Regions from separate parts of the Shewanella avicenniae genome, predicted to be linked through region 2. Evidence: predicted binding sites of a transcription regulator. Region 2 holds the regulator's gene; the other holds the start of a gene.
What was found. Region 2 encodes LexA, which represses DNA repair genes until DNA is damaged. Its sites were predicted from a motif close to TACTGTATNNNNATACAGTA; they were not measured.
Positions count from the first base shown of each region.

Region 1: a site for LexA is predicted at 9,653-9,672, ahead of JYB87_RS10255 (YebG family protein). Genes of this name have one in related genera too.

Region 1 covers NZ_CP071503.1:2,322,634-2,337,872, reverse strand. The annotation lists gene holB (DNA polymerase III subunit delta') at 1-73, shown strand, start outside; gene JYB87_RS10300 (PilZ domain-containing protein) at 86-412, shown strand; gene JYB87_RS10295 (TatD family hydrolase) at 457-1,239, shown strand; gene rsmF (16S rRNA (cytosine(1407)-C(5))-methyltransferase RsmF) at 1,508-2,926, opposite strand; gene JYB87_RS10285 (nucleoside recognition domain-containing protein) at 2,996-4,222, shown strand; gene JYB87_RS10280 (DUF2726 domain-containing protein) at 4,373-5,107, shown strand; gene JYB87_RS10270 (PqiB family protein) at 5,671-8,268, opposite strand; gene JYB87_RS10265 (paraquat-inducible protein A) at 8,255-8,884, opposite strand; gene JYB87_RS10260 (paraquat-inducible protein A) at 8,868-9,518, opposite strand; gene JYB87_RS10255 (YebG family protein) at 9,685-9,966, shown strand; gene JYB87_RS10250 (GAF domain-containing protein) at 9,980-10,438, shown strand; gene proQ (RNA chaperone ProQ) at 10,688-11,350, shown strand; gene prc (carboxy terminal-processing peptidase) at 11,382-13,445, shown strand; gene pepN (aminopeptidase N) at 13,545-15,239, shown strand, end outside.
Region 2 covers NZ_CP071503.1:51,701-66,939, forward strand. The annotation lists gene JYB87_RS00255 (Tex family protein) at 1-1,452, shown strand, start outside; gene JYB87_RS00260 (hypothetical protein) at 1,549-2,073, opposite strand; gene bioH (pimeloyl-ACP methyl ester esterase BioH) at 2,118-2,909, opposite strand; gene JYB87_RS00270 (ComF family protein) at 2,931-3,707, shown strand; gene nfuA (Fe-S biogenesis protein NfuA) at 3,849-4,427, shown strand; gene JYB87_RS00280 (MATE family efflux transporter) at 4,515-5,855, opposite strand; gene JYB87_RS00285 (polysaccharide deacetylase family protein) at 5,877-6,932, shown strand; gene JYB87_RS00290 (glycosyltransferase family 2 protein) at 7,135-7,872, shown strand; gene JYB87_RS00295 (TVP38/TMEM64 family protein) at 7,844-8,548, shown strand; gene JYB87_RS00300 (ArnT family glycosyltransferase) at 8,545-10,263, shown strand; gene JYB87_RS00305 (cell division inhibitor SulA) at 10,480-10,950, opposite strand; gene lexA (transcriptional repressor LexA) at 10,947-11,567, opposite strand; gene plsB (glycerol-3-phosphate 1-O-acyltransferase PlsB) at 11,711-14,134, shown strand; gene mtr (tryptophan permease) at 14,134-15,239, shown strand, end outside.

The DNA of each region.
Region 1 (15,239 bases), 1.9 Mb from region 2:
AATGCAAATGCCAACTGTCAATTATTTGGCAATTTTGCAAAGTTATGTCATAGAATATAAGAGACTGAAATAACGAACGTATCTTATGGTTGATTTGATAGCGAATTTCGACACTTTACATCAGCTTTATCGCGCCTATATGCCGTTTATTACCCCGGCAGGATTGTTCGTGGCAACGACAGAGCCTCATTTTCTCGGTCAAGATATCAAGGTAGGCTATCGTTTGCCTGGCAGCACCGGCATGCATGAGTTTCAAGGCGTAGTTGTGTGGATTAATCCAATGGGTGCTTCCGGCGGTCGTCCTGCAGGGATTGGCGTCAAAATAGTCTCTGAAGCTGCCGAACACAAACAACTCATTGAAAACTTGTTATCAAGAGAATTGGCCAGCGGCGATTTGACCTGCACCATGTAGCACAGTTATTCTGTGCGCCCTCATGTTTTTCCTCGGAAGTTGTTGTGTTAGTTGATTCCCATTGCCATCTGGACCGTCTGAAAATTGCACCAGATGAAGCGACGCTAAATGCCGTATTAACCGATGCCCAATCGCTCGGTATCTCCCATTTTTTATGCGTGAATGTACGCCTTCAAGAGTTTGAAGCGATGCAACAACGTATGATGCCATTCCCTAACGTATTGTTATCAGCCGGTGTGCATCCGCTAGATGTTGAAAATGGTGTATCCGCTGCTGATTTACGCCGTTTTGCGCAAACCGACAAAGTCGTTGCGATTGGGGAAACGGGGCTGGATTACTTCTATAGCCCAGACAACAAAGCGCTACAGCAACAATGTTTTGAATCGCAAGTTGAGGTGGCGGTTGAACTCAACAAACCGCTGATTATTCATACCCGCGATGCCCGTCAAGATACGCTCGATATCCTCAACAATGGCCACGCTGAAAAATGCGGCGGTGTATTACATTGCTTTACCGAAAGCTGGGAAATGGCAAAAGCTGCGATGGATATCGGTTTCTATATCTCTATTTCGGGGATTGTGACTTTCCGTAATGCTGATGCACTGCGGGATGTAGTTAAAAAGATCCCGAAAGAACGCTTGTTGGTTGAAACTGATTCACCATTTTTGGCGCCAGTACCGCACCGTGGCAAAGAAAATCAGCCTGCGTTCGTAAAAGATGTTGCCCGCTTTGTGGCGGAGTTACGCGGCGAGTCGTTCGATGAGTTGGCGGCCTATACCACAGACAACTTCTTTAACTGCTTTAAAGAAGCCAAGCCATATCGTTGATAATAAGGCAGTATTGTGAAGGTCACGGCTGAGTTTAAGATTCAAATCCGCCGGAAGCTGCTGTTTTTTGGTTAAACGACAGATAAAAAAAGGCCCAAAACTATTTCCAATGTTCTGGGCCCAGGGGAATGGCTCATTAAGAGCCGTGCGCTTAAGTCGAGATGTGACAGGATTGCTATCTCTGATCAAAGTCTAGACGAGATTTTAAAATGCAATGCGCATTTGGGTATATTTTTTATACTAATTGGTTATTAAATATACTTCTATGTTATTTTGAGCTGCTAGATGAAACCTTGTCACGCACTTGATGCCGTGGCAATTGGTTCTTCAAGCGGTTACCAAGATGCTTTGCCATTCCCAGCGGTACCCCTTGCCACGCTACCAAACATTCACCTTGCGCTTTTTCATTGCCAGCAAGGGCAATGTCGCGCCCCATCAAGTACTCAATGGCTTGCGGCTCAGTTAGCTCAATCGCGCTCGCTGCATAGGCGAGGGCAGAGATTGCTTCCTGTTGCACTTTGAGACCATGTTTACTGACTTCTGCTACCTTAAGCCCTAAGCGCTGGAAACGCATTTTGTCTAATAGTGGCGCAATGCCCTCGGGGAATAACCAGATTTCATCATCCCGCTGCCACAAGCGTTGTTGATCAAAGTTGTATTGCAGTAATTCACCAATCGTTTGCTTAAGTTCCTGAAACTGCTTGTGGCTGATCGGTGTGAACGGGAAATTTCGCGCTTTATTGTTGGTGCTGCTTAGTGGCTGCACGGAGGCAGTCTTTTTCAGTTTGGCCACGAAGAAGCCTTCGCTGTCATAGATCTGCGGCCAGATATGCAAGAAACCTTCTTCTGATAACGCTTTGTCGGCATTGGGAAAAAGATTGGCTAACGACACAAATTCAACCGCATCACCATATTGCTGCTTTAGAAAGTGGCACACCTGATGGTTTTCTCGTTTATTGAGCGTGCAGGTGGAATACACCAAGGTGCCACCGGGTTTGAGTGCCAAAAAGGCGGAGATAATCAAATCGCGTTGCGTCGCGGCAATGTCGTCGATATCGCTTTGACGCCAATCTTTAAGTGCCAGCGGATCTTTGCGAATCGTGCCTTCGCCACTGCAGGGCGCATCCAATAAAATTGCGTCGAAAGTTTCATAAAGATATTCACCAAACACCCGCGCATCAAAGTGGGTCATGGCAGTGTTGCTGACTCCCATTCTGCCAAGATTGGCATGCAGTATCTTAGTGCGGCTTGAGGAATATTCGTTTGCCACCAATAAGCCGCAATTATTCATTAATGCAGCAATTTGCGTGGTTTTTGAGCCTGGGGCTGATGCCATATCCAATACCGCGTCTGGCATCGGCAATTGGTCAAAGAGTGCGGTAGGCGGCATCATTGAACTGGCTTCTTGAATATAAAATAACCCTTGAAGATGCTCAACGGTATTACCGGGTTGAATATCGTTTGGCGCAGTGAACCAAAATCCATCGTGACACCAAGGCACGGGCGATAATTCCCAACCAGCGGTGGTTAAGCGCGTAACCAGTACCTCAGCACTAATTTTAAGCGTATTTACTCGTAATGATGGTCGCAGAGGTTTATCACAATAGGCGATAAAATCGTCGAGGGATAATTCTGCGGGCAAATCATTCGCGATACTATTGATAAAATCTTGATTTAATTGAACCATAACCGATAAGCAGCATTACAAATTGCGCCGATTATAGCATTAGGTCGGTCAAAAAGCTGGAGAGCGAGTTTGCTAAATAAGATTTGGAGTTACTTCTTTGCGGTGGCCTTGGCGGCTGTGGCGTGGCGTTTAGCCCATGGTGATACAGACGTGGTGGGCACGACGATGGCCGCCGTGTTTGATAGTGCCACCTTAGCGGCGAAAATCGCCTTGGGATTAATTGGCGTGTTGAGTTTATGGATGGGGTTAATGCGCTTGGGCGAACTGTCGGGAATGATTGGCGTGTTAGCAAAGTTGTTTGAGCCATTGCTTGCCAAATTGATGCCCGAACTCCCTAAAGGTGATCGAGCCTTTGGTAGTGTGACTATGAACCTCACTGCAAACCTGTTGGGTTTAGATACTGCAGCCACGCCACTGGGCTTAAAAGCCATGGCCGATTTACAGCGACATAATGGCCAACCTGACACGGCCAGTAATGCGCAAATCATGTTTTTAGTGCTGAATACCTCGTCGGTTACGCTGGTGCCGGTGACTATCTTTCTCTATCGCGCTCAGCAAGGCGCCGTTGCTCCGGCAGATGTATTTTTGCCGATATTACTAGCGACCTCCTGCTCGACATTAGTCGGGCTGTTAGCGGTTGCATGGTGGCAACGGTTGCCGTTACTCAATTTGACCGTAGCGGCCTATGCCGCCGCAGGTGTTGCATTTTTAGGGAGCTTAATCGCTTACCTCGGCACCTTGAGCGCAGATATGATCGGCCATGTATCGACACTCGCTGGCAACATAGTACTGCTCGGGCTTATCTTTTCATTCGTGCTTACGGCATTGGTGCGCCATGTGGCCGTTTATGAAGAGTTTGTTGATGGTGCTAAAGAGGGCTTTGAGCAAGCGATAAAACTGATCCCATATTTGCTAGCCATGTTGCTCGCCATTGCACTGTTGCGTGGCTCAGGTGCGCTCGATCTGCTACTTGACGCGTTACGCTGGCTAGTGGCGTTAGTTGGTATTGATAACCGTTTTGTTGATGCCTTGCCTACTGCCCTGATGAAGCCTTTCAGTGGGTCCGGTGCCCGCGCCATGATGTTAGAAACCATGAATCATTATGGGGTGGATTCTTTTGCTGGGCGACTCGCCTCGATATTTCAAGGCAGCACAGAAACCACATTTTACGTGTTAGCGGTTTATTTTGGCGCGGTGGGCATTAAAAATGGTCGCCACGCCGTTGCTTGTGGCTTGCTGGCCGATGTTGCAGGGATATTGGCCGCTATTGTGCTCGCTTATTGGTTTTATGGATGATGACTTTCGGGGTGAAAGTACGGTTATCCGATTACCTCATGCCAAGCTACGGAGCTAGGACTCGTTATCTTGAGCTAATTGACCAAATTTTAATAATGCTACAAAGTAACCTTGATTAGTTGCTCACAACATGGAATCGACAATTTAAATATGGATATTGCACTGCTATTTTTGCTGACTTGCATCGTACTGCTCATCGTTATAGCACTTTTAGGTAGTAAACCGGATCAATCCCAATACACATATCAATCGACTCAATTTTTGCTCACAAAAGCAGAGCGTTCTTTTTATGGTGCATTAGTCCAAGCAGTTGGTAATGACGCCTTGGTATTTGCCAAAGTGCGCATTGCAGATGTGCTGGTGCCGATATCAGGAATGAATCGAACAAACTGGCAACGGGCATTTAATAAAGTGTCATCAAAGCACTTTGATTTTGTTTTATGCAATAAAGACGATTGCTCACTTATACTCGGCGTTGAACTTGATGATGCAAGTCATAACACCAAAAAGGTTCAGCAACGTGATGAGTTCGTAAATAGAGCGTGTGCCTCAGCTGGATTCACTTTACTTAGGGTTAAAGCTGCAAGGTCTTATGTATTGGCTGACCTTAGGCAACTAGTTAAAGATGCTATAAGCACTTCCTGCAGCACAGCAAATGAAGAGGTTATCATTGCGCCAGAGGCATATAGTGATGTTCCTACTGCAAATGAGGAATACACAGCACAACTCAAACAGACCGTGGAAAAAACAGAGGAAGTCACATCGAGAACATGCCCTAAATGTGGTGAACCAATGGTACTTAGAACAGCAAAATCGGGCAGTAATGCAGGGCACGAATTTTGGGGGTGCAGTGCATTTCCAAAATGTCGCTGTATTTTAGATTAAGTATGCCCCATTGAAAGTCGGCGTCATAAATTTAGGCTAGGTGTGATACACACTGATTGACCAAATTTTAGTAATACTACAGAGTGTCTATAGAAATCAGGCCGTACCAGTTGGGTGTTTAAGGCATGGGAGGCGAAGTGGCGCTAATCAAGTGCAGTGAATGTGGCAGGGATATATCTGATAAAGCGATGGCGTGTCCCGGATGTGGATGGCCGTTACCTAACGCAGTTAATGCCAACCCTGTTAGGGTAAAAAGGTCTGGTGCGAAATGGGAATTCGGAGGCTTTATTCTCATTTGTAGTGCAATAGTTGCTGCAATTGCAGGTTCAAACCATTTCGCTGTTTTAGCAGGCTTTAGCGGGCTGGTGATATTTATCATTGGCAGGATCATCGATTGATTCTGATTTGCTATTAGAAATAGATTGTTATCAAGTTTTAACCGCTTCTCTAGACAGGTAAGTTACTCACTTACGGTAACTCATTTTTGTCCAAAAGCTTTTTAGCATGCATAAAAAAGGCGGTCTCAAACTGAGACCGCCTTTGGGTATTTTATCAGCTTGCTGTTACAGCGCTGGAGCCCATTTTAGCCAGTCAGCTTGAGGTTTGTTCTCAAGGATGAACGGGGCTTCTGCTTTCCCTGCGGTTTGAGTATTAAACTCCGTCGCGACCCCAATCCCGCCAGCGATGATATTTTCCATTGAGCCTGTTTCGACTTGTACGCCAGAGAAAATCCCAGCGTCAATCTTAATCCCTGACAAATCAAAAAAGTGGCTGCTGGCATTAACCAGATGTTGATACTGCTCGGCGATTAGGCCGTCGATCACCACTTGATTGCCTGCTGCTGATAATTGGTAGTGGCTGACTTCACCAATGCGAATACCACGGTAGAAAATACCCGTGCCTTGCTTGATGGAACCCAGTTCGTCGCGCACTAAGGTAATGGCCAATGGATGACCGGTGTCGATTGCGGAAGCGGCAGGCGCCACCGCAAACTGGTCAATGAGCTGGGCAGCCGTGCCGGGCGTCACCGAAATAAACGGGCCCGTAATCACTGCGCTGGCGTTTTTAACGCCGTTTAACGATAGCTCAGCATCTTCAAGCTGATAGTGACTGTCGCTACGGCGCAACTGCTCGGCAAAACGACCGTAGAGATAAGCTGTTGCGGTTAACGCTTGCATATCATCGCTCAGATGTACCTTGGCAACGGTGCCAACCGTGTTGCCGCGATAGCGGATATCCGCACCAGAATGTAGCCCAGCACTGAGCGGCAAGGTTAATGCAACGGGCACTGACTGTTGCTCGGCCAAGGTTTTGCTGGCGTAAAGTAGGTGGTTATCTGTCGCAGGTTCGCTAAGTAGCCCAAGCGTAACGCCGCCTTTGATAATGCCTGACAACGGAGCAACCGATAATTCGACACCATTGAGGTTGGCATCTAATGTCAGCGCTTCTGTGGGCCAAAATACGCTGCGTTCGGAAAGTAATGACCGATAGGTTGGGTCAATTGCCAGCGTAATTGCAAAACTGTCATGAGCGGCTTGCCACTTAACGTCGCTGACTTTGCCAATTTTCATCTGTTTGTAAAAAACATCGCTGCCATTGCTGACCGCCGTCGTTGGGCTATGGAGTTGCCATACCAATTGCTTTTGATGTTGGTAGTAGTGGCTGGCGGCTTCTGCAGACGCAAAAATCGGTAAGCGGGCATCGGTGCTCAGACTTTTGCCTTTACCGGGGCGCAAATCGATTCTGCCTTTAGTGATGTTATCAACATCGGTGCCATTCACTTCGATCCCCTCAAGCGATGCTTTCACCTGTAGCGGTGATTGCACAATGAAGTCGCTGCCTTGATTGACTAACTTGGCGAATGGTGCATCGATTTCAGCAAGAATACTAACCCCATTAAAATCGCTGTTGAGGTTAACGGCGGTGACTTCACCAATTTTAACGTTGCGGTAGCGAATATCTGCCCCAACGTTGGTACCGGGGTTTTCGGCGGCGAATAGGGTAATGGCTAATGGTTCGCCGTTTGATTCTGGTGCCGCAGCCAGTAACGGATATTCGGTTTTAGGTGAACCTGAACCTGGGGTAAAGCGAATGACATTACCGCTGATCAGGCGCTCAGGATGGGAAACTTTGCTTAGCGACAACTCTGCACCTTCTACCCAAAACTGCGCATCAGTGCCAATTAACGCTGAGTAAGGGCGGTCCATGCGAATGTGGATCGCTACACCATCATCTGTAAGTTTCAGTTCTTCAACTTCGCCAACCGGCAATTCGCGGAACACCACATCGGTACCGACTTTGATGCCGTCGGCACTCGCCGCGGTTAACAGAAAGCTGCTACCACCTTGGGCTTCTTGTTGGCTGTCGTACAGTTGAAAGAGCTGATCATCGTTTGCTGCAGCGGAGAGTTCTGGTGAACTAAAGCCGATACCGCCAGCGAGAATAGAGGCAATGCTTTCAGTATCGATTTTGATACCAGACAGTGATGCATCAACGCGCACACCAGACACATTCCAAAAACGTGAATCTTGCTTGACCAGATGGGCATACTGGCGTTGCACAAACCCTTTAAGTTGGATTTTTTTGTGCTCATCCAGGTGGTAGCTCACGATATTTCCCACTGGAATTTGGCGATAGAAAATGGGCGAACCAACATCAAGTGAGCCAAGTTCGTCTGCGCTTAATTCGATGACTAAACCATCGCCGGCAGGGATAACGGTGGGGGCTTCACGCTCGGCTTCAAACTGATCTTGAAAATCGCCTTCGCCGGGCAACATACCAATGTAGTTACCGGAAAACAGCGCATCTAAGCCCTCAACGCCGGTGATACTGGCTTTTGGGGTGACTAACCAAAATTTGGTGTTTTCACGTAGCAGGCTGTTGGCACGATAGTCGAGCACCAGATCAACGTTCACGCCTTCGAGGTTGTCATCGATGGAGATATCGACCACTTTGCCAACGTTCAAGCCTTTATAACGCACTAAGGTCTTGCTGACATCGATCCCGGTTGCGCTAGGAAAGTGTACCCGTACATCAACGCCAGATTCTCGAATGCTTTTAATGCCCAACCATGCGCCCAAGGCGAGGGCGATGATAGGTAACAGCCATACCGGAGAAAATAACTTTTTTCGAACCACTTTTGGTTGCTCAGGGTGTGTCATCATGTTTATCCAGTTGATCCCAAAGTAGCCTTGTATCCAGAGTCTTAGCGGCTAACTGAGTAAAAAATATCACTAATGCAAACGCGGTAGCGGCGGGCGCGGGCTGTGCGTCAAGCAACTGCCCCATGCTAACTAACGCTACCGATAACGAAATCACAAACAGATCAAGCATCGACCAGCGCCCAATCCATTCAATAATATGAAAGCCAATGGTGAGCTTTTTGCGCGAAATTGGCATGTTGAAACTGATCGCAGAGAGATAAAACGCCAAGCCGATCACTTTTAGCCAAGGCACTAAAATACTGGCGGTGAATACAATTACCGCAATCGGCATCAAATCGGCGTGAACTAAGCGCAATATCCCAGAAAAAATCGTTTCGTGGGTGACTACACCACTTTTGGTGAGGGTGGTGATCGGGTAGATATTGGCTGGAAACAACAAAATGGCGGCAGTGATTAACAAGGCCCAGCTGTTTTGCAAACTGCGATAATTGCGCGGATGGATCGCTGAATGACAGCGACTGCAATGACTCAGCTGTTGGTCATTTAATTCACCACACACTTGGCAGCGGAAGAGCCCCAGCTCAATGCCGCGGGACTTAGTCGTGTGATTCACTGACGTAACCCCACATATGTTCTAGGTTATATTCGCGCTGCAAAAACAGTGTAATCACAAATAACAGGGTAAAGCACAGCGTACCAAGGCCGAAGTAAACATCGGCAAAATCTGATAACTGAAATGAGGTTACCAAAAAGCTGATCACGTAAATCTCAAGCATCGACAATTGGTTAATAAAACTATGATAACGCAACAATCCATTTAAAGTGTCCCGACCAAACTTGGAGCGATACCAACCGGTTTGAATAATCAGTAACTGCGCCATGATCGAACCCAGTAATACCGCCGGTGCGATTACCGCGCCAAGTAACACCCCAAGGCCGACCACCCAATATCCTTGATGCCACACCGCCATTGCGCCTTGAAACACGGTACTGCTACGAATACTGCCGAGAAAATGGATCTCTAACACCGGAAATAGCATTGATGGGATGTACAGTAAAATGGCGGTAATACATAACGCCAACACGCCATTAAGCGCGCAGTATGGTTGATCATAAAGGGCAGTATTGCATTGCGGGCAGACCGCGCGAACCCCTGAGGGCAACGCACGTTTACTGACGACTAAATCGCAGCCGCGACACACAATTAAATTGCAATGTTTGCGCGGTGTCGTTGAAGAACCGGTCATAGAGGAAGCTACTCCACCCAAAAGCGCAATTGGTTTAAGGCCAAAATAATATCATTACCCTTGCCGATAGAGAGCGCAATCTTAACAGAAACCGATAAATGGTTGCACCAGCGGCAAAAAATGTGCGAAGCTTGTACTGTATAAATACACAGTTTAAGGGGCAGTCATGGCCGTTATTACACAATTTGTGGTTGTCAGAGATGGGGTAGAGAAAATGACGTTTGCTTCGAAGAAAGAGGCCGATGCGTATGACCGCATGCTAGATGTCGCTGATAACCTAATTCCGTTCCTGCAACAAAGTGAACTTGAGCTCGAAGATAACGTAATTGAAAAGCTTGCTTTTTATTTAGCATCCAATAAAGATACGCTGTCCAATTTGCTCAAGGGTGGAGTGCCTGAAAAAGCTCCCGCCAAACGAAGCAAAAAATCAGAATCCGAAACTCAATAATAGCGAGCGTTGAATGATCTCCGAGTTTTACCAATCACTCGACCGTCAGGTACAAGCACTCTTCGAAGGCGAGCACGATCTCATTTGTGCCATGTCTAACTTCTCCGCACTACTAAATGATCAGTTGACCGATCTTAATTGGGTGGGTTTCTACCTGATGAAAGAGGGCCAATTGGTGCTCGGCCCCTTTCAAGGCAAAGTCGCCTGTAGCCGTATTGCCGTGGGTAAAGGCGTGTGTGGTACCGCTGTGGCAGAAGACAAAACCCAGCGCGTAGAAAATGTGCATGAATTTGACGGGCATATCGCCTGTGATGCGGCAAGTAACTCCGAAATCGTGGTGCCAGTACGCCAAGATGGCAAGGTAATTGCGGTACTCGATATTGATAGTCCAAAGTTCGCCCGTTTCGATGAAACGGATCAAATTGGGCTTGAAACCCTCGTTGCTAGTTTTGAAAAGTGTGTGTTTGCTTAAAAGGCGCACGATTTTCGGCGGATTGTAGTCGATTTCGTCATAATGCCGCTTATAATAGGCGGCTTTGGCAGATGGTGGCGTTTATCAATGTGGCAACTCGAGTTCAGAGTTGTTATGGTAAATTATGACACCGTCGGCAGCCGGATCATACGTATGAGAGCGCTGTCCTTACGGATAGTAGTAATTAATGACCCAGTCGCGTGCACTTAAAACAACCGTGCTGGCGTCCCTGCAATTTGTGGATTTATTATGGAATCAACAGAAAAGTTGACCGATACCAACGCCATCCTGGCTTATCTTTACGAGACGTTCCCGTTATGTTTTATTGCTGAAGGCGAAACTAAGCCTCTGAAAATTGGCCTGTTTCAAGACTTGGCTGAACGGTTAGCCGATGATTCCAAAGTCAGCAAAACTCAGTTACGTATTGCCATCCGCCGCTACACTAATAGCTGGCGCTATCTGAAATCGTTGAAAGAAGGCGTACAACGCGTTGATCTCGACGGTAACCCATGTGGTGCGCTTGAAGCTGAACATATTGAACATGCCCAACAGGCGTTGAAAGATAGCCAAGATAAAGCGAAAGCGCGTCGCCAAGAAACAGCTAAAGCTGCTGGCAAAACCGCTGAAGGCGAACAAAAGCCGCGTGATAACGCTAAGCGTAAGCCTCGTGCCAAAGCCGATTTCGCTAAAAAAGCCAGCTTTAAAAAGCCTGCGCCGAAGAAAGTTGAAGCACCAGTAGTGAATCTTGTGCAAGCTGAGTTGTCTCAACTGACATCAGGCCAAAAGGTCAATGTTAAGTTGGGTGCTACCCCGGTGCCGGGCGTAATCAGCGACATCAACAAAGAAGACATTCAAGTTCAACTTAACAGTGGGTTGACTGTGAAGGTAAAAGCAGAGCATATTCTGCTGTAACAAGGAAAAGTGATTTAGGAGTAACTTGCTGATGCAAAAGATTATTATAGCTGCGTCAATGGCCAGTATGTTGTTAGGTTCTCAGGCGTTTGCTATATCACCGACAATCCCGGTCAGTGAGTTACCAGAATTACACCAAGAACCTCAACATCAGGTCACCAGTAAGCGTGTTGCGGGACTTTTCACCCGCTCACACTATCACCGTATTGCCTTAGATGATGAGTTTTCTAAAGCTATCTTCGAACGCTTTTTAGAACAGTTGGACTACCGTAAAAATGTTCTGTTACAAAGCGACGTTGATCAGCTGACGGCAAAATACGCCACGCAATTTGATGACATGATCAAAAGTGGCGAGTTAGCCCCAGCCTATGACATGTTTCAACTGGTTCAGCAAAAAAGCTATGAACGCTTTGCTCATGCTTTGACCTTGCTTGATAGCGAGATGAAGTTTGATGTCGCAGGCGACAAATACGTATATGACCGCAAAGATGCGGCTTGGCCAAAAAACGAAGCCGAGTTGGATGAGTTGTGGCGCGAACGCGTTAAATACGACGCACTGAGTTTGAAACTGACCGGCAAAAGCTGGCCAGAAATCGTTGATGTACTGCAAAAGCGCTACAACAACGCTATCAAGCGCATGAAGCAAACTAACAGCGAAGATGTGTTCCAAGGCGTCATGAACGCGTTTGCTCGTAGCATTGAACCGCACACCAGCTATCTCTCTCCGCGTAACGCAGAACGTTTTGAAATGGACATGAACCTCAGCCTCGAGGGGATTGGTGCCGTGTTACAAATGGAAGACGACTACACCGTCATCAAAAGTTTGGTCGCCGGTGGCCCTGCTGCAACCAGCGGTAAACTTGAGCCAGACGATAAAATTGTCGGTGTGGGTCAAGACAATGGCGATGTGGTTGATGTGATCGGCTGGCGTTTAGACGACGTGGTGGATCTCATCAAAGGGCCAAAGGGCAGTAAAGTAACCCTGCAAGTCTTGCCGAAAAAAGGCGGCAATACCGCCAAAACCTTCTCCGTCACCGTAACTCGCGACAAAATCCGCCTTGAAGACCGCGCGGCGTCTTCCAAAGTGATTGAGCCAAAAACTGGCCCTTATGCCAATCGCAAAGTCGGCGTGATTGATGTGCCTGGGTTCTACATGAACCTGTCGAACGATGTTGCAAAAGAGATTGAAAAGCTTAAAGCGGACAACATCGAAGGTTTGGTCATTGATTTGCGTGGTAACGGCGGTGGCGCGTTAACGGAAGCAACTTTAATGACTGGCCTGTTTATCGATCAAGGCCCAGTGGTGCAGATCCGTGATGCCAGCGGTCGTATCAGCGAAAATCGCGATAACGACGGTAAGGTCTACTACGATGGTCCTTTGACCCTGTTAGTTGATCGCTACTCAGCATCAGCATCAGAAATTTTTGCTGCAGCACTGCAAGATTATGGCCGTGCGTTGATTGTGGGAGAATCCACATTTGGTAAAGGCACTGTGCAACAACATAAGAGCCTTGGTCGTATTTACGATATGTACGATAAGCCTATCGGCCACGTGCAATACACCATTGCTAAGTTCTATCGCATTAACGGTGGTAGTACTCAGCGTAAAGGTGTGACCCCAGACATTCTATTCCCAACAGCACTGGCTGCGGGTGAGTATGGTGAAGCGGAGCAAGATAATGCACTGCCGTGGGATCAAGTGCCGCCAGCAGAATATCTGCCGCTGAATGAAGTATCTAAAGCTGAAATTCAACAGCTTGATAGCGCGCATAAGCAACGCATCGCCAAGAATGTTGAATTTGATTATGTGCAGCAAGATATTAAAACCTTCCGTACTCGCCACGATGAAAAGAGTGTATCGCTGGTGGAAAGTGAACGTTTGAAAGAACGTGATGACGAAGATGCAACTGCGTTACTGCGCTTGAATGAACGCCGTGTGAAACATGGTCTCAAGCCACTCGCAACACTGGATGAAGAAGACGGGGTGAGCAAAGAAGAGCAAGAGATTGCCAAACCTGACGTGTTCTTAGATGAAGCCGCATTCATCACGCTCGATATGGTCGATTACGACAAAAATGCTAAACACAGTAGCTAAGGTTTAGCTCACGAAAAACGCGCTTAAGGCGCGTTTTTTATTCGGATTTACACTGCAAAGCCAGCAGTGATGTTAGTCAGTTTTTTCGGAGGCAGTGATATGTCAGAAAATCAGGTTTCGTCTACCGCCACAACTCAACCAACCGCAAAGCGTTTGGCTGATTATTTGCCACCAGATTATTTGGTGCCTGAATTGGCGTTGAGTTTTCGTCTGCAACCTGAAGCTACCCGCGTAACCGCTGTCAGCAAAATCACACGTAATGGCGAACACAGCCGCCCGCTGGTGTTGGATGGCGAGCAGCAAACAATTCAGCAAGTGCTGGTCAATGGAAACGATGTTGCATTTGAGCAAGCAGAAGGCAAGTTGGTTATCAACAATGTGCCCAGTGAATTTGAATTGACTGTGGTGACTGCGATTAGCCCGGCCGCTAACTCAAGTCTCGAAGGTTTATATATGTCCGATGGTGCCTATTGCACCCAATGTGAGGCGGAAGGTTTCCGTCGTATTACCTTCTTCCCCGATCGCCCTGACGTATTAACCTGCTATCAAGTCCGTATTGAAGCGCCCAAAGAATTTCCATTCCTGCTGAGTAATGGTAACAAAGTGGAAGAGGGCAGCTTGGCCGATGGTTGGCATTATGCCTGTTGGCAAGATCCGTTCCCAAAACCGTGTTACCTGTTTGCGCTGGTGGCGGGTGATTTTGATCTGCTTGAAGACAGTTTTACAACCAAGACCCAACGCGACGTTAAGCTGCAAGTCTTTGTCGATAAAGGCAACTTGAATAAAGCTCATCATGCGATGGCATCGCTTAAAAAAGCGATGGCGTGGGATGAAAGTCGCTTTGATTTGGAATACGACCTCGATATCTACATGATTGTTGCGGTTGATTTCTTCAACATGGGTGCGATGGAGAACAAAGGTCTTAACGTATTTAACACCAAATACGTGTTGGCGGATGAACAAACGGCGACCGATGATGATTTTCACGGTATTGAATCTGTGATTGGTCACGAATACTTTCATAACTGGACCGGTAACCGCGTCACCTGTCGTGATTGGTTCCAACTCAGTTTGAAAGAAGGGCTGACCGTTTTCCGTGACCAAGAATTTAGCTCAGATGTTGGCTCTCGAGCGGTGAATCGAATCCACGCCATTAAGGTGATGAAAAATCATCAGTTTGCTGAAGATGCAGGCCCAATGTCACACCCAATTCGTCCAGAAGAAGTTATTGAAATGAATAACTTCTACACAGTGACTGTGTACGACAAGGGCGCGGAAGTGATCCGCATGATGCATACCTTGCTGGGTGAGCAGGGCTTCCAAGCCGGCATGAAACTCTATTTTGAGCGTCACGATGGCCAAGCCGTAACTTGCGATGATTTCGTGCAAGCGATGCAAGATGCCAGCGGTAAAGATTTAACCCAATTCCGCCGTTGGTATAGCCAAGCGGGTACGCCAGAGCTAACCGTTAGTGATAGTTTTGATGCGGCTAAAGGTATCTATCGCCTTGATGTTAAACAGCTGACTCCGCAACGCGCCAATGAAGCCGCTAAATTGCCGGTGCATATTCCTTTCAGTGTTGAATTACTCGATACCGAAGGCAACAGCCTGGTAAACCAACTGTTAGAAGTGACCGAAGCAGAACAGAGTTTTGAGTTTTCCGTCGCCGGTGTGCCAGTGCCCTCATTGCTTCAAGATTTTTCCGCGCCTGTAAAACTGCATTATCAATATTCAACGGCGCAACTGTTGGTGTTGATGGGCTTTGCCAGCAGTGAAGTGGCGCGTTGGGAAGCC
Region 2 (15,239 bases):
CGTGAAGTGGCGGAAAGTGAAGCCATTAAAGTGTTTGCCCGTAATTTGGGCGATTTGCTGATGGCAGCTCCTGCAGGCGCCAAAGCCACCATGGGGCTCGACCCCGGCTTACGCACTGGGGTTAAAGTGGCATTGGTGAACGATACCGGCAAGCTGGTGGCCCACACCACCATTTTCCCGCATGCACCGCAAAATCAGTGGGATAAATCTGTGCGTACTTTGGCTAATCTGGTCAAAATGCACAGCATTGAGCTGATTGCGATTGGTAACGGTACCGCGTCGCGCGAAACGGATCGTTTAGCCGCCGAAGTGATTGCCGAAGTGAAAGCTGAAGTGCCGAGCTTGACCAAAGTAGTGGTGAGCGAAGCGGGGGCATCGGTGTACTCTGCATCTGAATTGGCTGCCAATGAATTTCCAGATCTCGATGTGTCGTTGCGTGGCGCAGTATCTATCGCCCGACGTCTGCAAGATCCGCTGGCCGAGCTGGTAAAAATCGAGCCGAAATCGATTGGGGTGGGGCAATATCAGCATGACGTGAGCCAAAGTCAGCTGTCATCGTCACTCGAAGCCGTGGTGGAAGACTGTGTTAACAGCGTAGGTGTGGATGTCAACATGGCGTCAGTACCCTTGCTTAGTCAAGTGGCTGGGCTAAACCGCACGCTGGCAAAAAACATTGTCGATTTTCGTGATGCAAACGGCCGCTTTAATAGCCGCAAAGAGTTGCTCGGCGTACCGCGCTTAGGGCCAAAAGCCTTTGAGCAAGCTGCTGGCTTTTTGCGTATTCGCGATGGTCAAAACCCGTTAGATGCCTCTGCCGTGCACCCTGAAGCTTATAAGCTGGTGGAGCAGATCGCCGATGCGAAAAATAGCCCAGTGGCCGAGTTGATTGGCAACTCAAGCGTGCTTAATGCGATCAATCCGAGCGAATTTACTACCGCTGAATTTGGCCTGCCCACCATCAGCGATATTTTGAAAGAGTTGGATAAGCCGGGAAGAGATCCGCGCGGTGAATTTAAAACGGCGACCTTTAAAGAAGGCGTTGAAGAGATCAAAGACCTACGCCCAGAGATGATTCTGGAAGGCGTAGTCACCAACGTGACCAACTTTGGTGCCTTTGTAGATATCGGTGTACATCAAGACGGCTTAGTGCATATCTCGTCATTGACCGATAAATTTGTCAGTGACCCGCACTCAGTGGTGAAAGCGGGCGATGTGGTCAAAGTGAAGGTGATGGAAGTTGACGTTGAGCGCCGCCGTATCGGTTTGACGATGCGCTTGGATGAACAGCCTGCTGAAAAAACAGCCGCGCCAGCACGGAATGATAAAGCCGCGAAACCGCATAAACCAAATCAAGGCCAAGCGAAACCGCAAAAGCGCCCGGAAAAGCCGAAACAGGTCAATGCGGCAATGGGAAATGCATTTGCTGAGGCGTTTGCCAAACTGAAGAAATAAACTAAAAAGCCGGCATCGCCGGCTTTTTTCTTATGGGTATTATCTGTTCGTTATTCCTTCATTATCCGACCACGGTCGCTGGCAGCATCACAAAGGTTAGGCGGTGGTCGACAATCCAGCTTCTCGCAGCGGCTCGCTGCGGGCATGATAAAACTGAGAAATATGCTGCCCAAATTGGCGATAAATACCTTGCTGCTGAGTTGGCCGCGCGGCAGTAGCATCGCTGCCATTGGTGGCCTCATTGGCTTTGCCTTTACTGCTAAAGTCTGCCGCAACGCGATTGCGAATGTCGCGTCTATCAAATGCCGGTTTAGAGGGCGACAGTAATTGCAGCATCTGCGCCTTACTTTGGTGTTGGCGCTGTTGCTGACCACCTTGTTCCTGCTGCTGTTGCTGATTGGATTGTTGCCGCTCATGAATGGTATCCGCCTGTCGTGCTTGTTGCTGGGCAAGTACGTTAGCGCGTTCATTTTGCGAATTAAGCGCGCGCTCTTCATGGTTGCTGGTGGCTTGCTGTGGTGGAATCACCGGCGGACGTTGTAAGTTTTCAGCGCGCGCAACATCGGTCGCGGGATTACTGGTCGCGATCGGAATTTGCGGATAGTTAGAGATAACTTGCATGCTGAAACCTCACTGAGTTGACTAAATTCTAGTCAAACAGCGGCTTAAATAAAACCCTTTTGCATGCTCCACTGCTGAAAATGGCGTAAAAATTCATCCGTGTGCGAGATAAACGGCGCATGTGAGGCTTTGTTGATGATCACGTCTGTTGCGTCAACGCCTTGGTTCATCTCTGTGTTGAGTAGTGGTACGACTCGACGTGGCACCAAACCATCAAGTTTGCCCCATATTCTTAACCAAGGGCTGTTCACCTGTTTGAGTGAATCTCGCAGATCGACCGAACCTAACATCGCTAATCCTTGTTCCAGCGCGCTTGCTTGAGGTTGCGGTCTCGCGAGCACTAACTCTCGGATACGTTTGATGTCGTCGCGAGCTGTTTCGCTGCCCATCGCCTGCAGGGCTAAAAAGCGTTCTACGGTTTTTGGCAGATCTTGGAGGAGCTGTTGTTCAAATTGCTGTAACACAGGCGCAGCGATCCCCGGCCATTGTTGCTCTGGCTCAGCAAGAAAGCAGGGCGAAGAGGCAACAGTAATCAACCCTGAGACCAAGTCTGGATAGCGTTGCGCGATACGCGTTGCCAATAATCCGCCGAGCGACCAGCCTAGTACCAACGACTGCGACGGAATATGTGCGGCGATGGCATCAACCCACTCTTCAAAATCGCCTTCAACAGCATTGCTATCACCAAAGCCCGGCAGATCAATGGCGAGACAACTATACTGATGCAAATGCTCAAGCAAGGGCAGAAAGATGCTGCTGTTAACGCCCCAACCATGCAGTAACACCAAAGGTTGGCCGTTACCCACGGCATGATAGAACAGGGATGTCGAAGTCATTACTACGCTCAAGGATGAGTTATGGTTAGCCGTTATTTTGCGGTTCGCTGGGCCCGATTGGCGAACATTTTACCCAACCGCTGCTTACTGTGTCATCAGACCATTCTGACAAAGCCAGCGTCACCCACTATCGACTCGCAAATGATTGCTCAGCAGCGTGGCATCTGTCAGCCGTGTTTAACCAGCTGCCTTTATGATACCGATATCTGTCTTGGTTGCGGTAAAGTGATGCAAGTAGCTGCAGAGTATTGTGGTGGCTGCATCAAGTCGCGCCCCATTCCTGTCGTTGCGCCAGCGAGTTATCACACTATGCTCGGGCGGCTGATCCCCGCGATCAAATACCAAGCACAGTTTGCCGCCATGCCAGCATTGATTGAGGCGTTAGCGCAACGCATCGAGTCGCTTTGTCAGCAGCAGCTACTCAGCTTGCCACAAGTGTTGCTGCCGGTGCCGTTACATCGACAGCGACTAAGCAGTCGTGGTTACAATCAGGCGTGGCTAATCGCTCATGCATTATCATCACGGCTCGGTATTGCGATGGATGACCAACTGTTAATCCGTGTCAAACATACTCCTGCGCAGGCACAACTCTCTGGTAAACAACGGCGGCAAAATTTAGCGGATGCGTTTGCCTTAACCCGCCCTTTGCCCTATCAGCGAATAGCCTTGGTGGATGATGTGGTGACGACGGGCAGTACGGTTGATGCCATTGCGCGGGTGCTGCGTGCCTCGGCACCTAGTGTGCAGGTGTGGTGTTTAGCTCGCGCAGAGGCTCCATCACTGCAGGATAAATCCTAATCAGCCGGGCACTGGGCGATTTTTTCAAGACGCTATGCAGTTTCGTATGTTAATGGGACTACAAAGCGGCGTTTATCAGGAGTATCATAGTGAGCAATTCTTACTAAATCACTCAGGTTTATCCTGATGGAGCAGGTTTTCATGATCAGTATTTCTGAAGCAGCTCAGGCTCACTTTGTGAAGCTGCTGGCTGACCAGCCAGAAGGCACTAACATCCGCGTATTTGTTATCAGCCCAGGTACTCCACAGGCTGAGTGTGGCGTATCTTACTGCCCACCCGATGCAGTTGAAGCTGACGATATCGAAATTGAATTTAATGGCTTTAATGCCATGGTTGACGAGAAAAGCGCACCATTTTTGGAAGAAGCCAGTATCGATCTGACCACGGATCAACTGGGTTCTCAACTGACGTTGAAAGCACCAAATGCCAAAATGCGTAAAGTGGATGATGATGCGCCGCTGCGTGATCGCATCGAATACATGATCCAATCTGAAATCAACCCGCAGTTGGCCAGCCACGGTGGTCACATCATGTTGGTCGAACTGACTGACGACGGTGTTGCCGTGTTGCAATTCGGCGGTGGCTGTAACGGTTGTTCAATGGTTGATGTGACCCTAAAAGATGGTATTGAAAAGCAGATGCTGGAGCGTTTTGCTGGCGAACTGACTGCAGTGAAAGATGCTACCGACCATCAGCATGGCGAGCACTCGTTCCAATAAGCTCTGTCTCTATTGCTCAATCAAACTGATTGAAAAGGCAGATAAAAAAAAGGCGCGTGAGCGCCTTTTTTGTCGACTGAAATTAGCTTAAGGCGCTAAAAACTGCTGACGTCGCCACCAGTAATAGCCGCCGAGACTTACGCTACGCGCCAGCATAAAGCCTGACAGCGCCAGCCATAATCCCTGATTGTGCCAAGCTTGAGTGAGCCACCATAAGGGTAAAAATACCCCAACACTGGCGACCATCATGCTGTTACGCATGATGCGACCTTTGGCGGCACCAATAAACACTCCATCGAACAGGTAGCAGCCAAACGACAAGATCGGCAGGGCAATCAACCAGGGTAGCAGGGCGCTTGCTGCGGTAATCACGCCCTCAATTGAGGTCATCAAACCAATCAATTGCGTGCCCCACAGCCAAAATCCGAGAGAAAACATCACGGCGACCACTGCCGACCAGATAAATGCCAACGATACCGTGGCATGTAACTCTGGGTAACTGTGTTCACCGGTGGCGCGGCCAACTTCGGCTTCGGCGTAATAGGCGATGCCATCTAGCGCATAGGAGATCAGCAGTAGCAGATTGAGCATGACTGCGTTAGCGGCGACTGTGTTATCACCGAGGCTGGCACCGGCAAAGGTGATAAACGCAAAGGTTAATTGTAAAAATAAACTGCGAATAAAAATGTCGCGATTCAGGCGTAATAGTTTGCTGAAATCGACCAATCTGAGCGCGCGAATGAGTGGCTTAAGCGGCAGTTCGCCTAGTTGTGGCAACAGCTGCTTGATAAAAAACAGTGCCACCAATGTACTGATAATATCGGCAAGCACAGAGGCAAACGCTACTCCTTGCACACCCCAGCCGAAGCCCATCACAAACAACAGATCGAGCCCGATATTGACACTGTTGGCGATGATTAATTGCCACATGGCTGCCTTAGGTTGTTGCCGCCCCATCAACCACCCCAGCAGCACCATATTCAACAGCGCAAAGGGCGCACCCCAAATACGGATGTTAAAATAAGCATGACCGGACTGACGTACGTCGCTGCTGGCATCATTAAACTGCATTGCCAACTGCCAAATGGGCCACTGTAGCAGTAAAAATAGCGCCGCAATGACTAAGGCGATGAGGCTTGATTGCAGCAATATTTGCAGCTGCGCGGCGTTGTCACGCCGCCCCACACTTTGTGCAACTAAAGCTGTGGTGGACATGCGTAGGAATCCCATTAACCACAACATCAATGTTATAATCGTCGCACCAACCGCCACGCCGCCCAAGTAGGCTGCGTCACTCAGATGCCCAATCACCGCCGTGTCTACTAAGCCTAACAATGGCACGGTGATATTCGACAAAATCATCGGCAGCGCGAGTGCGAGTAACTTTTTATGACGTTGCTGAGTTGAGACAAAACTGCGCTTATTCATGGATTTTGGAGATAAATTAACATGTTGATTAGGTTGTGTTTGGCACTGTTTGTGGTGGCGCTAATGCCGGTGAAAGTGGCCAGTGCTGCGGTTATTCTACAATATCACCATGTGTCTGAAACTTCACCCGCGGTCACCAGTGTGTCACCGGCTCAGTTTAATGAGCAGATGCAATATCTGGCGCAGCAAAAGTTCAATGTGGTGCCGTTGGCCGAGGTTATCGCTGCCATTAAGCAAGGCAAAGCGTTGCCCGCGAAAACTGTCGCCATCACCTTTGACGATGGTTACCGCAACATTGCGGAAAACGCGGCGCCTATTTTGCGTAAATATGGCTTTCCGTTCACCTTGTTTGTCGCGATCGAGCCGATTGAGAAAGGCTTTGGCGAGATGATGGATTGGAACCAGTTGCAGGCGTTGGCGGATGCTGGCGCAACGATCGCAAATCATTCATGGGGGCATGAGCATCTGATCCGCCGTTTGCCCAATGAAAACCGTGAGCAATGGTTGGCGCGGATCCGCGATAATCTAGAACGTACTGAGGCGGCGATTAAACAGCATACTGGTCAAAGCGTTAAAACCTTGGCGTATCCCTATGGCGAATACAATACTGATTTGCAGCAGTTGTTGCAGCAGATGGGCTATATCGGCGTAGGCCAACAAAGCGGAGCGGCGGGGCAATATTCAGATTTAACCGCCATTCCGCGTTTTCCGGTGGCAGGCGCCTATGCCAACATGGAAACGCTCAAGGCCAAACTGAATTCGTTGAATATGCCGGTGATCGCCCAAACACCCACCAATCCACAACTTGATCTGAGCGACACGCAACCCGTTTTAAGCCTTAAAATCGTCATGGATGATATTCAAAAATCGCAACTTACCTGTTTTGTGCATGGGCAGGGCAAGCAGTTACCCATTTGGGTTGATGCCGACACCTTCACAATTCAAGCGCAAAAACCTTTGCCCGCAGGGCGTTCTCGTTACAATTGCACCGCGCCGAGCAAATCCCAGTCAGGTTACTACTGGTTTAGTCAGCCGTGGGTTCGTCCTCTGGCCGATGGTACGTGGGTGCAAGAATAAGCTATTGCTAAGTTAACAGAACCAAAATAGCTGTTGTTTGTCATAAAACTCTGTTAACAATTTTGTAGTATAGTGAGCGCCAATTAGCTGAATCTGCTGTTTAATTCTGCTTACTTAAGCTTTTGATAAGACTTCGCCACTAGTGTGGCGAGGTTTTTGCGGCGAGCAATTTAGGATCTTTAGGATCTTTAGGAGCAACTTTTTGATTTCTGTAGTAATTCCTGCCAAAGATGAAACGGGTAACATAGGTCCACTGATTACCGAAATTCATCAAGCACTTAATGCGCTTACGCCGTTCGAAGTGATTGTGGTCGATGATGGTAGTACTGATGGTACCGCGGCCGAAGTGGTGAACACCGCAAATGCATTAGGTTGTGCGGCAAAAGCCGTCATCCATAAACAGAGCACTGGGCAGAGTACTGCAGTCTGGACGGGAGTACGACAAGCCGCCGGTGAGTGGATTGTTACCCTAGATGCCGATGGTCAGAATGATCCGGCAGATATTCCTGCCATGATTGCACTGGCGAAAGGAATTACAGCAAAAGATTTCTGTATCGCGGGTTATCGTAAAAACCGCAAAGATACCGCATGGAAACGGTTCCAATCGCGCTTTGCCAACAAAGTACGTAACGCAATGTTGCACGATGGTGTACCTGACACCGGTTGTGGATTAAAGCTGTTCCCACGAGAAACCTTTATCAAGATGCCGTACTTTAATCACATGCATCGCTATATTCCGGCATTGGTTCGTCGAATGGGCGGTGAAGTGCAAATTTCGGTGGTTAACCATCGTGATCGTCAGGTAGGCGTATCTAAATATACTGCTTGGAACCGTGCTTGGGTCGGCATTGTCGATATCCTCGGTGTTATGTGGTTAATCCGTCGAGCCAAAATTGCGGAGATCAAACAGATTGAAACTAGTCTCGCTGCTGACAAGTAAACAATTTGGCAAATCCCTGTTTACTGTCCTGATCTTTGTGCTGCTGGCACTGCTGGTAGAAACAGGATGGTTTGAGCATCTCACCGATAAACATTGGGTAGCAGAGTTAATCAATCAAGATGGCATCAGTGGTGATGCCATGGTGTTTGGTTGCGCAGTGCTATTTATGGCGGTGGGTGGACCACGGCAGCTGGTGGCGCTGGTGTACGGTTACACCTTAGGTTCAGCGCTCGGCACCTTGATGGCGGCACTGGCCGCGATTGTTGGCTGTAGCGTTACTTTTTATGTGGCGCGCTTTACCGTCAAAGGGTTAGTGAATCGTCATTTTGGTAAAAAAACCAAGAAGTTCGAGCAGTTTATTTGCCATAAGACGTGGCTCAAAGTGGTGATCATTCGCTTTTTGCCAGTGGGCAGTAATCTGGTGACTAACCTGTTAGCAGGTTCAACCCATACCCCATCGAGCGGTTTTTTCCTCGGCAGTTTTATCGGTTACTTACCACAAACTTTCATTTTCGCCAGCGCTGGTGCCGGCATCGGCTTCTCAGATCATTTTACCTTGCTGTTTAGCTGTATTTTGCTGGTGGCATCCAGCTTGATTGGCACATATCTCTATCGTCGTCGCGTGCAACCTACCATGGCAGATATTCTTGCGGAAGAAAAAGAGACCCAAGCATGACCTTGTTGAAACGTTATTTTGAGTCGGACGATTATCGCCGTACTTTTTGGGCTTTGTTTGTGCTCACCCTCATTATGGTGATGCTCGGGGTTGGGTTGCGTTCCCCATGGCCTGCGGATGAACCACGGTTTGTGGAAGTTGCGCGGGAGATGGTGGCCAGCGGTCAATGGTTATTTCCTGCCCGTGGCGGCGAGTTTTATCCCGATAAACCGCCGGTATTTATGTGGTCGATTGCGCTGTGTTACCAGTTGCTTGGAAATCTGCAGCTGGCATTTCTGATCCCTAATGCGCTGTGCGGGCTGTTGACCACTATGTTGGTATTTGACCTCGGAGCGCGCATTTGGAATGTTCGCACCGGGCGTAACGCTGCGTTGCTGCTGCTGTTGGTGCCGCAGTTTCTGATCCAAGTTAAGGCCGCGCAGATCGACGCTATGGTGATGTGTTGGATCACTGTCGGCTGTTATGGCCTGATCCGGCACTTCTTTGTTGGCCCAAGTTGGCGTTGGTACTTCATCTCATGGGCATTCATGGGGTTGGGGATTATCACTAAAGGTGTTGGTTTTCTGCCGTTACTCATGCTGCTGCCGTTAGGCGTTTATGCATGGCGCACTGGCCTGTATCGCGACCGTTGGCACTGGAAAGCCGCATTAGGCCCAGTGGTGATGCTGGCGGTGATTGGCTGCTGGTTAGTGCCGATGGTCGTCACCGTACTGAGCTCGGGCGATGCGCAGCACTTGGCCTATATGAATAACATCTTGTTCAAGCAAACCGGTCAGCGTTATGTGGCGGCATGGCACCATATTAAGCCGTGGTATTTCTTTATGTTGTCGGTGATCCCCTGGATGTGGTTACCGCTTACCCTGCTGGCCATTGCTTATTGGAAGCAACTGGTCGCCAGTATCAAAGCTGATCCGCGTATTGCCATTTTACTGTTGTGGGTGGCGCTGGTGATCCTGTTTTTCAGTCTGAGCCCTGGTAAACGTAACGTCTACATTCTGCCTGCATTGCCAATGGCGTGTTTAGCCTTTGCGGCCGCGTTGCAGCAAGTGAGTCAGTGCAAATGGTTTGAGCGTCTGCTACAGGGCTTGTTGTGGTTGTTCGGCGTGGTGATTTTACTGCTGGCGATTGGCGCGATGTTGGATCATCCGGCGATTGTGAAAAAGCTGGCTGACTACACCGATGACTTAAGCCATGTGGGCTATTTTACCCTGAGCATGGCGCTTGGCTGGTTGCTACTTTTGTTACTCGCACGTAAGCAAGCTGCATTGCTGCAAGCGGGCGTTATCTCCATCTTTGGTTGGGCGCTCTACAGCACTTGGGGGTATGGTTTGCTGGAACATATGCGGACGCCAAAAGATGTCATGCAGCAAACAGCTGCAGTGGTGGGCGATGGGCAGGTAGGACTGATCGATTTCAAAGAGCAGTTCATTTTGTTCTCACCGATCGACATCACTCATTTCAGTTATCTGGCGCCTGTTGAGCAGCAAGAGCGCAACGCGTGGCAGTGGCAACAGCAGCAGGCGAATCGCTACTTGTTAGTGCCAGCCTCAGAAAAGCTGCAGTGTTTTGATATGAGCAAAGGGCAGGATATGGGCGAAGCCCATCGTGAAAGCTGGCTTCTACTTGGCGCTGATGCGCGGATGCCAGATTGCCCCGCACCCGAGGTGACCACTGTGTTCTTTACCCATAAACCGGGGGCGTGGATGCAGGAGTAACGCTGCAGGTTATTTTCAGCAACTGCTCATTTTTTTCAGCAACCATTGAGTTGAAATAGAAAAGCCGTACAGCCTCTGACTCTGTACGGCTTTTTCATTAGATTGGGTGGCACACTGATTGAATGAGCAGCATTTATGTCGTGGCACTGGCTTCCATTGAGTCAGCGTTGATTGCCTAGCTACTCGCCCCGTCACCGGTCACTGGAAGACGTATCGTTAGTGTACCGCTTGCAGCCAGCAACTGGATTGCAACTCTGTGGCCGCGTGCGTTTCTAGCACTATGCCCAATGCGCGGGCGCTCTTGGCCACCAATTGCAGGCGGCGCTTATCTTTATGGTCGAGTTGATCTACCCAACTCACGACAGCACTCGTGGTGCCGCTAGTGAGCGCGCGCTCGGTCGCCCACAACGCTTCCACTTCATCACGCGCATGTACTTGCAGCACCCGATCCATTCGTACACCAGCATTCGCCAAAATGGTTTTGTAGCCTGCAAAGCCGGGATTGATTAACACAATCCAGCGCCCTTGTTGGCTAAGTTGCGCTAATTGGCTGCTGAGTTGTTGCAGCTCGCGGCGACCATTGCTACTGGACGGCAGATTCGACACGCCAACGTCATTAACATCGCTGCTTTCGCTATCGCGCCATAAGCCGGGGTGACGCGGGGCATTACCTTGCAACATACTCATAGCCAATCTCCGTTACGAATAATGCCAACTGCTAGACCTTCGATGGTGAGTGATTGCTCACTTAGGTCAACTTTAATTGGCTTGTAGGCTTCATTTTCAGCGTGCAGATAGACTACATTGCCTTTGCGTTCGAAGCGCTTCACGGTCACGTCATCTTCGACGCGGGCAACGACCACTTGGCCGTTACGGGCTTCCTGCATTTTGTGAACCGCAAGTAGGTCACCTTCTAGAATGCCGATATCCTTCATACTGTCGCCGCGTACCCGCAGCAGAAAGTCTGCACTGGGGTGGAACATCATAGGATCAACTTGGTAGAACTGCTCGATATGCTCTTGCGCCAGAATCGGTTCACCCGCAGCCACTTGGCCGATCAGCGGCAATCCTTGTTCCTCATCCGCCATCTCTTCTTGTGGCAGACGAATCCCCCGCGAGGTACCGGGCATAATTTCGATACAGCCTTTTTTGGCGAGCGCTTTTAGGTGCTCTTCGGCGGCATTGGCACTTTTAAAGCCCAAGCGACGCGCGATTTCAGCACGTGTTGGCGGCATGCCGGTTTCGGCGATGTTGCGCTTAATCAGATCAAGGATCTGCGATTGTCTTGGCGTCAGAGGTCTCATGATAAATCCTGTTTTTTCATACAGTACCTGTCAGTATATACAGTATTTAGTTTCGTGCAACTATTAACCAATTGGTAGCACGTTAACGCACGCTGGACGGATTCTGGTATTCTATGGTCATCAAACGTAGGTTTTATAGAAACATGTCAACTCATACCTCATTCTGGCTGTCTGCCGTTCGCTGGCTTCAACGTAAATTGGTGCACACAGTGGTGGTGCCGCAAGATCCTTTCGCAGACCTCAATCTCGATCGTGACCGTCCGGTTGTTTATGTGATGAAGACCGAATCGTGCAGCGATAAAGCCGCACTGGCCGATGTGACCTACAAACTGGGAATGCCGAGCCCGTACTCAGCGTTGAGCTTGGCTGAGCACTCGCTACCACGGGTGTTGTGTTTGGAAGATGCCAAACCCTTGTTCGGTGCCCGTAAGCAGAATCACGCTTATCTCAGCACTTTTCGTCAGTTGTTGAGCTTGCACCAGCAAGATCCCGCGTTGGATGTGCAGTTGGTGCCGGTGAGCCTCTATTGGGGACGTACCCCGGGTAAAGAAGATGACACCATGCGCGCCGCCGTATTTGAGCGTGAAAGCCCAAGCTGGCTGCGCAAGTTTCTGATGATTTTATTCCTCGGCCGCGACAACTTTGTTCAGTTTGCCAATGCGGTGTCATTGCGGGTGATGGCCGAGCAACATGGCACCGACGAGGCGATTGCCCATAAACTGTCGCGGGTAGCACGGGTGCATTTCCGCCGTCAACGCAAAGTGATGACCGGGCCAGTATTGCCTAATCGCCAAGCACTGTTTGCCGAGTTGCTGCGCAGTGACAATATTCAAGAAGCGATCAACGAAGAGGCGGCGTCGAAGAAGATTTCTCAATCAGAAGCGCGCCACGTCGCAGAAAAATATCTTGATGAGATTGCGGCGGATTACTCTGACAGCTTGATCCGCATCTCTGAGCGTTTGCTGACCTGGTTGTGGAACAAACTCTACAGCGGGATCAACATTAAGGGCGCTGAGCAGATCCGCCAATTGCATCATGACGGCCATGAAATTGTCTATGTGCCGTGTCACCGCAGCCATATGGATTACCTGCTGCTGTCTTACATTCTCTATTTTCAAGGGATGGTACCGCCGCATATCGCTGCGGGGATCAACCTTAACTTTTGGCCCGCAGGGCCTATGTTCCGCCGCGGTGGTGCTTTCTTTATTCGTCGCAGTTTCAATGGTAATAAGCTCTATACAGCGGTGTTTAAAGAGTACCTCGACCGCTTATTCGCCAAAGGCTATTCGGTGGAGTATTTCACCGAAGGTGGCCGTTCGCGTACTGGGCGATTGTTAGCGCCCAAGACCGGCATGCTGGCGATGACCATGCACTCAGTGTTGCGCGGCATTGAACGCCCCGTCACTTTGGTGCCAGTCTATTTGGGTTATGACCATGTGATGGAAGTGGCCACCTATCTGAAGGAGCTGCGCGGCTCCGAGAAGAAAAAGGAATCGGTGTGGCAGGTGCTGGGCGCGATCCGTAAGCTGGGCAATTTCGGCCAAGGTTATGTGAATTTTGGCGAGCCTATTAACTTGCAGCAATTCCTCACTGAAAAGCAGCCGGACTGGCGCAATATTGATCCTGAGTCTGAGCAAAAGCCTGCTTGGCTAACCCCTGCGGTCAATTCGCTGGCAACGAAAGTGATGACGCGCATCAATGATGCCGCCGCCGCAACCGCTGTCACCCTCACCAGCACAGTGTTATTGGCGACCGAACAAAACGCACTTGAGCGTGGCAAGCTGGAGCACCAACTTAACTTCTATCTCGATCTGTTAAAACAAGTGCCTTACACAGGTTTTATCTCGGTTGCCGAGGGTGATGGTGCCGCCTTGTTGCAACAGGGCTTAGATCTTAAAAAATTCTGTATTCAAAATGATGGAATTGGCGATATAGTGTCCATTGATGAAAATGTTGCGGTAACCATGACTTATTACCGAAACAACATCATTCATCTGTTTGCGATTCCCTCATTGTTAGCATGTTGCCTAATTGGCTTTGAAAACAGCAATCGCGAACAGATGCATCAGGTGCTGCAACGCCTGTATCCATTGTTGAAAGCCGAGCTGTTTATGGGCTGCCAACAGGTACAGCAATATGCCGATAAATTGCTGGCACGATTTGCGTCTATGGGCTTTATCAGCGGTGATGATCAGCAATGGCGCGTAACGCCAGAAGGCGAGCTGCCACTGACGCTGCTGGCCGAAGTGATGAGTGAAACGCTGCAACGTTACGCGATGATCTTCAACCTGCTGGCAGCCAATCCGCAAATTGAGCGTGGCGATTTAGAGTTAGAAAGCCATCTTTTGGCCAGCCGACTCGGCCGTTTGCATGGCATAACAGCACCGGAATTCTACGACAAGAAGTTGTACTCAATGCTCAGTATAAAACTCAAAGAGCTTGGGTATCTCAACAATAACAACAATATGGATGAGATTTCCGCCGTGCGCGATCTAGTTAACCAGTTATTGACGCCTCAAGTTCGTCAAACAATTGTTGCCAGTGCGGAAGTCCAACAGGAGAGTTGATGAAGCACAGCAACAGCCCTGATTCGCCGCGGTCGTTGATCGGCGGGGCGATGATTATTGCCGGTACCACGGTCGGTGCCGGTATGTTTTCGCTACCTGTGACTGGCGCCGGCATGTGGTTTAGTTATGCCGCGATCATGCTGGTCGGTGTGTGGTTCTGCATGTGGATGTCGGGGTTACTGCTACTCGAAACCAACCTGCATTTTGAACCGGGTGCCAGCTTTGACACCTTAACCCGCAAAACCCTCGGCCAGTTCTGGCGGGTGGTCAATGGCGCTTCTATCGCCTTTGTGCTCTACATTCTCACCTACGCCTACATCAGTGGCGGCGGTTCCATCGTAAATCATGCGATTTCATTTTCAGGGCTAGATCTGCCACAAAGTATGGCGGCGTTAGTGTTCGCCATTGTGCTGGCGTTAGTGGTGATGGTGTCGACCAAAGCGGTTGATCGTTTCACCACCATTATGATTGGCGGCATGGTGATCTCCTTCGTATTGGCCATCGGCAATCTGTGGCTGGAAGTCGATCCGGTCAAGCTGTGGCAACCGGATGGTGAGCAAGTGTTTTCGCCTTACTTGTGGGCCGCCATTCCCTTCGGCCTCACTAGCTTTGGTTACCACGGTAATGTGCCATCGTTGATGAAATATTACGGTCGCCAGCCCAAGACTATTGTTAAAGCGATCAGCATAGGTACCGCGTTTGCGCTGGTGATTTACCTCGGCTGGATGGTTGCCACCATGGGCAATCTCAGCCGTAGCTCATTTGCTGAGGTAATTGCCGCCGGTGGCAACATGGGCGTGCTGGTGGGCGCGCTGCAAAACGTGGTCGACAGCGACTTGATGAACAGCATGTTGACCCTGTTTGCTAACCTCGCAGTGGCCAGCTCCTTCCTTGGGGTGACGCTGGGGTTATTCGACTATGTGGCGGATCTGTTTGGCTTTGATGATAGCCGCAGCGGCCGTATCAAAACCTCACTGGTGACCTTTGTGCCGCCGACCATACTGGGCGTGTTATTCCCTGATGGCTTTTTGATTGCGATTGGCTTTGCCGGTTTAGCGGCCACCATTTGGGCAGTCATTGTGCCAGCCCTGATGGCCTATCGTTC